Regions from separate parts of the Bradyrhizobium sp. CCBAU 53340 genome, predicted to be linked through region 2. Evidence: riboswitches for the same ligand, from Rfam matches in the RefSeq annotation. Region 2 holds a riboswitch; the other holds the start of a gene.
The links. A riboswitch is a leader RNA that binds a small molecule or an ion and turns the genes downstream of it on or off. The one in region 2 is predicted to bind S-adenosylmethionine.
Positions count from the first base shown of each region.

Region 1: another riboswitch for S-adenosylmethionine. It lies ahead of XH89_RS33970 (homoserine O-acetyltransferase); the one in region 2 lies ahead of XH89_RS35435 (O-succinylhomoserine sulfhydrylase).

Region 1 is NZ_CP030055.1:7,167,424-7,172,153, reverse strand. Features, by position in the region: gene hisC (histidinol-phosphate transaminase) at 1-562, opposite strand, end outside; gene XH89_RS33975 (chorismate mutase) at 599-1,447, opposite strand; SAM riboswitch at 1,606-1,685, shown strand; gene XH89_RS33970 (homoserine O-acetyltransferase) at 1,780-2,982, shown strand; gene metW (methionine biosynthesis protein MetW) at 2,984-3,646, shown strand; gene XH89_RS33960 (hypothetical protein) at 3,853-4,035, shown strand; gene XH89_RS33955 (alpha/beta fold hydrolase) at 4,388-4,730, opposite strand, start outside.
Region 2 is NZ_CP030055.1:7,467,894-7,472,623, forward strand. Features, by position in the region: gene XH89_RS35425 (PAS domain S-box protein) at 1-43, opposite strand, end outside; gene XH89_RS35430 (2'-deoxycytidine 5'-triphosphate deaminase) at 209-1,345, opposite strand; SAM riboswitch at 1,426-1,505, shown strand; gene XH89_RS35435 (O-succinylhomoserine sulfhydrylase) at 1,580-2,767, shown strand; gene XH89_RS35440 (SGNH/GDSL hydrolase family protein) at 2,956-3,957, opposite strand; gene XH89_RS35445 (SGNH/GDSL hydrolase family protein) at 3,970-4,730, opposite strand, start outside.

The sequences.
Region 1 (4,730 bases), 300 kb from region 2:
CCAGCACCAGCAGCACGTGCGAGGGCAGGCCGGCGCGCAGGCGCTTGACCTCATCGAACGGGATATAGGTGCCGGTCGGGTTGTTGGGGTTGGCGAGCCAGACCAGCTTCGTCTTCGGCGTCACCGCCTTGAGAATGGCGTCGACGTCGCAGGTCAGGTTCTTCTCCGCCGCGACCACGTTCTTGGCGCCGACGGCCATGGTGGCGATCGGGTAGACCAGGAAGCCGTGCGTGGTCGAGATCGCCTCGTCGCCGTGGCTGAGATAGGTGTGGGCGAGCAGATTGAGGATCTCGTCCGAGCCGGCGCCGCAGATGATGCGATTGGGATCGAGGCCGAAGGAGCGGCCGATCGCCTCGCGCAGCACGCGCGAGGTTCCCTCAGGATAGTCCTCCAGATGATCCGCGACGTGCTTGAAGGCCTCGATCGCCTTGGGCGAGGGTCCGAACGGCGTCTCGTTGGCCGAGAGCTTGAACACCTTGCGGCCGGGCTCCGCGACCGGACTCTTGCCGGGCGTGTAGGGCGCAATATCGAGAATGCCGGGATTCGGCACGGGGCGGGACATCTTCAACTCCGGAAGTAGCTTTAGGCGGAACGCGATTTACGATTTCGGCCCTGTCGGGGGCACCGTATAGCGCGTTGCGTGGCTGCCGACGAGGGCCGTGGAGCGTACCGAGGCCCCCGCTTCGATCAGGGCAGCCTTGATCTTGTCGATGCTGGTGTCTGATGTAACCGAGACCAGCAGCGCGGCCCCGTCGAAGGCGGTATCGGGCACAGCCACGATGTCGGCGAGCGGCGACAGCGCCCGCGCGACCTCGGCATTCCATCCCGACACGCGCACGCTGAAGGTCTCGACCTCCGTCACCACGGCGCTGTCGGCGACGCGCGAGATCGCGAACACCGGCAGCGACGCCGGATGGTCGGCGCGCTCGACGAAGGGCATGCGCGCGATGATCTTCGGCGCTCCTACCGCTTCCAGCTCGAGCCACCATGGTGTGCGGCTCGAGGTCGCCGAGACCAGCGCGAGGTCACCCTTGGATTTCGCCACGGCCTCGACGGCCGCCTGCGCACTGAAATGCGCGACGTAAGGCACCGTGAAGCCGAAATGGAAACGTACGGAATCGCGCATCGCCGGCTCGCTCGCCGAGATGTCGGCATGCACGGAGAACGGCGCCTGGACATAGGTGAAGGTCGAGATGATGACGCGCCAGATGCTCTCGACCGTGTCGAGCGGCAGGATGCCGCGATGACGCTGCACGATCTCGCGCATCATCGAGGCCTCGCGCGCGGGCCGGAACGCCGAGCCGACCTCCTGGGTCTGCTTCACCTGGATCAGGCGGTCGATGATGTCGCCGCGCTGCATCAACAGGCGATGCATGGCCTCGTCGATCGCGTCGATCTCCTTGCGCAATTCCTGGAGCGATGGTGGCGCGGGCGGACGTTGGGACATATCTGACAGGCTGCTGAGAGCTGCGGGGAATGTCCTGATTAGGCAGTCATGGCGGCGAAAGCAAAGAGAAATGACGTCCCTCAGGGTTGCCAACTGAAGGGCCAATTTGGTTAATCCGGACCGTGACTTGACGAAATCAGCCCAAACCAGTAGGTTTTTGCCCGTTCCGTGGTCATTTGAGCCGGCCGGCTTGCAGCCACGTTAAAAAACTCGCTAAACAGGCCGGGGACGCTTCCGATCCCGGCCGAACCTATTGTTCAGGCCGGGTTTTTCATGGCCTGATGTCAGTCGCGATCGGAAAGTCCGATCGCAAACGAGGTCGATGGTCAGAGATGGTTGGCGTCAAGTCCGTACCCAGTCCTGCGATCAGTGCCGACGATCGGTCGCATGAGGTCGATCATCCGAGTTCGGAAGTCGCGCGGTTCGGCGCCGACCAGCCGCTGCGGCTCGATTGCGGCATCGACCTCACCCCGTTCCAGATCGCCTACAAGACCTATGGCGAGCTCAATGCCGATCGCTCCAACGCGGTGCTGATCTGCCATGCGCTGACCGGCGATCAGCACGTCGCCAATGTGCATCCGGTCACCGGCAAGTCCGGCTGGTGGGAGACGCTGGTTGGCCCGGGCCGGCCGCTCGATCCCGCCAGGTACTTCATCATCTGCTCCAACGTGATCGGCGGCTGCATGGGCTCGACCGGTCCGGCCTCGATCAATCCCGCCACCGGCAAGGTGTGGGGCCTGGATTTTCCTGTCATCACCATCCCCGACATGGTGCGCGCGCAGGCGATGCTGATCGACCGCCTCGGCATCGACACGCTGTTCGCCGTCGTCGGCGGCTCGATGGGCGGCATGCAAGTGCTGCAATGGACCGCGGCGTACCCTGCGCGCGTCTACTCCGCGCTGGCGATCGCCTGTTCGACGCGGCACTCGGCGCAGAACATCGCCTTCCACGAGCTCGGCCGCCAGGCCGTGATGGCCGATCCCGACTGGCACAATGGCGCCTATGCCGACCAGGGCATCCATCCGCACCGTGGCCTCGCGGTCGCGCGCATGGCCGCGCACATCACCTATCTCTCGGACGCGGCGCTGCATCGCAAGTTCGGCCGGCGCATGCAGGATCGCGAGCTCCCGACCTTCTCGTTCGACGCCGATTTCCAGGTCGAGTCCTATCTGCGTTATCAGGGCTCGTCCTTCGTCGAGCGGTTCGATGCCAACTCCTATCTCTATCTGACCCGCGCGATGGACTATTTCGACATCGCCGCCGACCATGGCGGCGTGCTGGCGAAGGCGTTCGCGGGGATCGAGACGCGCTTCTGCGTGGTCTCCTTCACCAGCGACTGGCTGTTCCCGACCTCGGAATCGCGCGCGCTGGTGCATGCGCTGAATGCGTCGAGCGCGCGGGTGTCGTTCGCCGAGATCGAGACCGATCGCGGCCATGATGCCTTCCTGCTCGACGTGCCCGAATTCTTCGACATCTCGCGCGCCTTCCTGCAATCGGCCGGCAAGGCGCGCGGGCTCACGAACAAGGACGGCTGACATGTCCGCGCAAGAAGTGCTGCCGTTCAACGGCATCGTGACCACGCAATCGGGAAACTATCGCGCCGACCATCTGCTGGTGGCCGAGATGGTCAAGCCGGGCTCAAAGGTGCTCGACGTCGGCTGCGGCGAGGGCGATCTGCTTCAGCTCTTGGAGACCCGCGGCATCGACGGCCGCGGCATCGAATTGTCGCGCGAGGGCGTCAATCGCTGCGTGGCAAAGGGGCTCGCGGTGGTGCAGGGCGATGCGGACACCGACCTCGTCAACTATCCCGACGACGCCTTCGATTACGTGATCCTGTCGCAGACGCTGCAGGCGACGCGCCAGCCCAAGGTCGTGCTGGAAAATCTGCTGCGCATCGGCCGCCGCGCCATCGTCACATTTCCCAATTTCGGCTTCTGGCGGATGCGCCTCCAGCTCCTGATCGGCGGCCACATGCCGCGCACGGAGAACCTGCCGGCGAGCTGGTACGACACCGCCAACATCCATTTCTGCACCATCAAGGATTTCGTCGAGCTCTGCGACGAAATCCACGTCAAGATGGAGCGCGCCGAGGCGCTCGACCTCTATGGCCGTCCGCTGCGGCTGCGGCTGCCCTGGTGGGTGTGGAATCTGTTCGGTGAGCAGGGGGTGTTTCTGCTGAGCCGGGGCGGGGGGAGATGAGGCCGCCGTCATTGCGAGCGCAGCGAAACAATCCAGGATCCCTCGGCGGAGACAGTCTGGATTGCTTCGCTGCTCGCAATGACGGAGAAAGCAGTTGTAGCCCGGATTCGCTTTCGCTCCATAAGGGCTAAGCGACTGGTGGATGAGCAAGAGGATTGAGTGTGGCGTATTGGGTCAAACGCATTCTTCTCAAGTCAGGAGAGCTCGTGACTGAGAAAGAACTTAGTCGCGATGAAAATTATTCTCAAGATGCTGCGCCGGTTGTGGGCGACGTGATAAGTGTTCTCTGTCGCGGCAGGCGTTTCGACGCCAAAGTCGTATGGGGCAACTGGTCCGGAAGAAATCATGAAGCCGAGACAGTTGTGCCGCTACGAGTCGAAGAGATTTAGCCCACAGCCCGGATAGTGCGCAGCGCAATCCGGTGCAATCGTGCAGCATTCAAGAATCCGGGATTTTGCTTTCGCTCCATCCGGGCTACGCGACTGTATCAAGGCCGTCATTGCGAGGAGCCCTTGCGACGAAGCAATCAGGATCTTTCCGCGGAGACAGTCTGGATTGCTTCGCTACGCTCGCAATGACGGAGTATGAGGCAGATGTGCGCCACACATTCAACTGTCATCGCCCGGCTTGACCGGGCGATCCAGTACTCCGAGACGGTCGTGATTGAATCGAGAGGCCACGGCGTACTGGATTCCCCGCCTTCGCGGGGAATGACAGCGGAGTCTGGTGCGAGAGCTCAGCCTAGCCCGCCGCCACCAACCGCGGATCCCGCACCGGCCATCGCCCGGCTTCGGCCAGCCTGATGAACCGCTCCACTGTCTCATTGAACAACGCTGGCTCTTCGAGGTTGAGCACATGGCCGGACTTCGGAAACATCGCGAGGCCTGCCGCCGGCAAATGCTTCTTCAGGAACAGGCTGGCGCCGATGCACGGATCGTCCTCGTCACCGCAGATGATCAGCGCGGGCGTTGCCACCTTCTGGATCGCATCCGTCAGCGTGTAGATCGAGGGGCGGCCGCCCTGGAAGCCCCGCATCGTGTTGGCCGATCCCTTGGCGTTGTGCCGCGCCAGCGCGGCGTAGAAA
Region 2 (4,730 bases):
CAGCGTCGAGGATGTTTGCGTCGAGTTGGGAAGGATCGGTCATGTCGAGACCTCGTTGGATCTTGCATATCCTGACACACATTCGATGTCATCGCCCGACTTGATCGGGCGATCCAGTACTCCGAGAGAGTGGCGATCAATCGAGAGGCTGCAGCGTACTGGATGCCCCGGCCGAGCCGGGGCATGACGGCGGAGGGTGGGGCTAATACTACACCCGGAAATGCTTGCTCAGCTTCAGGCCCTGCGCCTGGTAGTTGGAACCGATACGCTGGCCGTACATAGCGTCGGGGCGGGCCAGCATCTTCTCGTAGACCAGGCGGCCGACGATCTGGCCGTGCTCGAGGATGAACGGCACTTCGCGCGAGCGAACTTCCAGCACGGCGCGCGCGCCTTGCCCGCCGGCGCCGGCATAGCCGAAGCCGGGATCGAAGAAGCCGGCGTAATGCACACGGAATTCGCCGACGAGCGGATCGAACGGCACCATCTCCGCGGCGTAGTCGGGCGGGACCTGCACGGCTTCCTTGGAGGCGAGGATGTAGAACTCGCCGGGATCGAGAATCAGGCTGCCGTCGGGCCGGGCCGAGATCGGCTCCCAGAAATCTTCCACCGCATAGCCGGAGCGACGATCGACATCGACCACGCCGGTGTGGCGCTTGGCGCGGTAGCCGACGAAGCCACTGCCCTTCTCGCCGGAGAGATCGACGGAGACGGCGACGCCGCCGGCGAGATCGGCATCGTCGATGTCGACGAGACGCTCGGACGCATGCAGCGCGTCGAGTTCGTCGGCATTGAGGATGGCATCGCCGGTGCGGAAGCGCACCTGGCTGAGGCGTGAGCCTTCGCGCACCAGGACCGGAAACGTCTTCGGGCTGATCTCGGCATAGAGCGGGCCGTGATAGCCGGCGCCGATCATGTCGAAGCGGCGGGTGCCGTCGGCGATCACGCGCGTGAACACGTCGAGACGGCCGGTCGAGCTCTTGGGGTTCGCGGCCGCGACGATCTCCGGCGGCAGCGCCAGGCTCTCGAGCAGCGGCACGATGTAAACGCAGTTGGTCTCCAGCACTGCGCCGTCGGCGAGGCTGAACTCGTGCAGCTTCAACCGGTCGATGCGCTCGGCGACGGTCGCGCCGGGACCAGGCAGGAAGCTCGCACGCACGCGATAGGCGATATCGCCGAGGCGCAGATCGAGGCTCGCCGGCTGGATCTGGCTTTCGACAAAGTCATAGGCGGGCAGGATGAGGCCCTCTTCCGCCATCGCCGCGATCATGCGGTCGGGCAGGATACCATTGGCGTCGGCGGCAACCGTGAACGTCAACCGGGGATCCTCATCAGGGGTCAAGTACATCCGGACTGGCGGGACATACGAGCCTTTTACGGCTATCCGATGGACGCCTTGACGGAAAGGGCATTGCGGAATATGAGCATCACTTATCCCGTGGTGATTTGAGCCGGCCGGCTTGCAGCCACGTTAAATAAGTCGCTAAACAGGCCGGGGACCTCTGTGATCCCGGCCCGTGGAGATATCCAGGCCGGTTTTTTTGTGACCGTTTTCGACGAGACGGTCATCTCGGAGGGTCCTATGTCGAAGTCGCCTGCCAACTACCGCCCCGAAACCCGCCTGGTCCATTCCGGCACCCTGCGCTCGCAATATGGCGAGACGTCGGAGGCGCTGTTTCTGACCCAGGGCTATGTCTACAACAGCGCCGAGGAGTGCGAGGCGCGGTTCAAGGGCGAGGACCCCGGCTTCATCTATTCGCGCTACTCCAACCCGACGATCGCGATGTTCGAGCGCCGCATGATCGAGCTCGAAGGCGCCGAAGCCGCGCGCTCGGCAGCGACGGGGATGGCCGCGGTGACGACGGCGATCCTGGCGCCGCTGAAAGCCGGCGATCATGTCGTGGCCTCGCGCGCGCTGTTCGGCTCGTGCCTCTACGTCGTTCAGGATCTCTTGCCGCGCTACGGCATCGAGACCACGCTGGTCGATGGCGCCAATCTCGATGCATGGCAACGCGCCGTGAAGCCCAACACCAAGACGTTCTTCCTGGAGAGCCCGACCAATCCGACGCTCGACGTGCTCGACATTCCCGCCATTGCCGAGATCGCGCACAAGGGCGGCGCGCGGCTCGTCGTTGACAACGTGTTCGCAACGCCGATCTGGCAGAGCCCGCTCGCGCTCGGCGCCGATGTCGTCGTCTACTCCGCGACCAAGCACATCGACGGTCAGGGCCGCTGCCTCGGCGGCATCATCCTGTCCTCGGAAGCCTTCATCGCTGAGCACATTCATAACTTCATGCGCCAGACCGGCCCGTCGATCTCGCCGTTCAACGCCTGGGTCCTGCTCAAGGGCCTGGAAACGTTAGGTGTGCGCGTGCGCGCGCAGACCGACACTGCGGCGCGCATCGCCGACGTGCTGGCGAGCCATCCCAAGATTGCGCGGCTGGTCTATCCCGGTCGCGAGGATCATCCGCAGGCAGCGCTGGTGAAGAAGCAGATGCGCGGCGGCTCGACGCTGGTCGGCTTCGAGGTCAAGGGCGGCAAGGCGGCTGCGTTCCGCGTGCTCAACGAGCTCAAGCTTGCCAAGATCTCGAACAATCTCGGCGACGCCAAGAGCCTCGTCACGCATCCGGCGACGACGACGCATCAGCGGCTGAAGCCGGAGGATCGAGCTGCGCTTGGCATCAGCGAGGGATTCATCCGCTTCTCTGCAGGGCTCGAGCATGCGGATGATCTGATCGAGGATCTGACGGCGGCGCTGGAGAAGGCGTGATCATCCTTACCCTCCCCTGGAGGGGGAGGGTCGCTACGCATTGAGCGACGCGAAAATGCGTAGCGGGGTGGGGTGACGGTGCCTCCGCATCAAGCGCTGCCCGAGTGGAGAGATCACCCCACCCCGCTCGCGCTGCGCGCGATCGACCCTCCCCCTCTAGGGCCCTCTAGGGGAGGGTGAAGCGGTGCCTACATCGGCCGATACGTTCTCACATCAGCGGGCACATTGACGCCGAGCTTGATCTGGCCGACGGAACGAATGATGTCGTCGCCGAGCAGCTGGGCAAAGCAGGCATAGCCCCAATCGTTCATGTGCAGGCCGTCGGCGATGACGAAGCTCTCGACCGGAAGCGCCTGCTTCTCGTGCCAGTCGCGCATCACCTCGAAGCGCGGGAAGATGCCGACGTGGCGAAGCTGGGCGACCTTGCCGAGCAGCTTCACCATCTTGCCTGCGCTCTCGGGACGCTCGGTGACGCGCGGAGAATATTGCGGGTCCACCAGCACGACGTCGGCATCGCCGGCGGCCTGGATGCGGGTGATGCCGTCCTCGACCATCTTGGCGGTGTCGCCGGGATCGAGATTGCGTAACACGGCGTTGGTGCCGACCTGCCAGATCACCAGATCCGGGTGCACGTCGATCACCTCCTTCTGGAGGCGCTTCATCATCTCGGGCGCATCCTCACCGCCGACGCCGGCATTGATGACGGTGATATCGGCGGTCGGATATTGCCGGCGCAGCTGCGCGGCGAGACGGTTCGGATAGTTGAAATCGGGCGAGCTCGCGCCGAAGCCCGCGGTGGACGACGAGCCGAACGCAACGATCACGACGGGCTTGCCGGCAACGAGCTTGTTCGCGACATGCGGCAGCGAGCCCATGGTCTTCGACACGCCTTTCGGCGACAGGCAAGGCACGCGGCTGAAAATATCGCTGGCAGATTTCGCGACCTGCTTCACCTTGTCGATGGCGCGCGAGGTGAGACCGGGCCGCTCGCCTGTCGGCTGGCCGGTTGCGACGGCGGTGGTCTGGGACTGTGGTGCCGGGGCGGGATCAGCGGCCTGCTGCGGAGCCGGGGTCGCCTGGGCTGCTTGCGCGCGCGCAGGCGCCTGCGCCACAGGCGTCAGCATCAGCAGCGCCGCCGCTGCGGACGCGGCCAGCCATGTCGGCGGGGCAAAAGGGCGGAGAGAACTCATTAACACTAGACCTCAATTTTGCTGCTCGGCCGGTCCCAGATGGGCGGCGTCGATCACGAACTGCGCCAACGCGCGGCCGATGCAATCATGGACCTGCTTCGCGAGCTCGGGGCCGCGAGAGGGGCTGAACAGGTCGAACTGACCCTGATCATTCCACTGCCGCATCATCGCGAAACGGTCGAACAGCGGGATATCATGTTCTTGTGCCACCACCCGCATATTGTCGAGATAAGGCGGGACCGAGATCATGGTTTCGGTACGCGGGCTGTACTGCAAATTCATCAACACGACGTCAGCCCCCGCATTTTGCAACGCAGCGACACCTTCGGTCACGGCGCCGCGAAACTCGTCGGGATCGATGGAGCGGATGGCATCCACGGTCCCGGTCTGCCAGATGACCAAAGTAGGTGCTTTTGCTTCCATCAGCTTAACGAAGGTCCCGGCAGTTTCCTCCGCCGTCTTCTTGCTCTGTATTTCTACGGATACGTGCACGGTCTCAGCGGGCGGCAGCTTCTCTTTCAAGATCGCTTCCATGCGTGCCGGATAGGAGCTGCCTTCCGAAGACGGGATTGTCGTCGATCGGCTGCCGACCACGAGGATCTCGAGCGGCTTGCCCGCCTTGACGGCTTTGGCGACCTTGGGAAGCTGGCTTTCGCTGGTGAGCAGATAGGACGGCAATTCGCAGGCGGCCGGCGCGGGCGCAGCGGCAGGCGCAGGATCCTCCGCGCGCGCCGAAGGCGCGGCAAGGCCGCCGCACAGCAGGATCAGGCTCA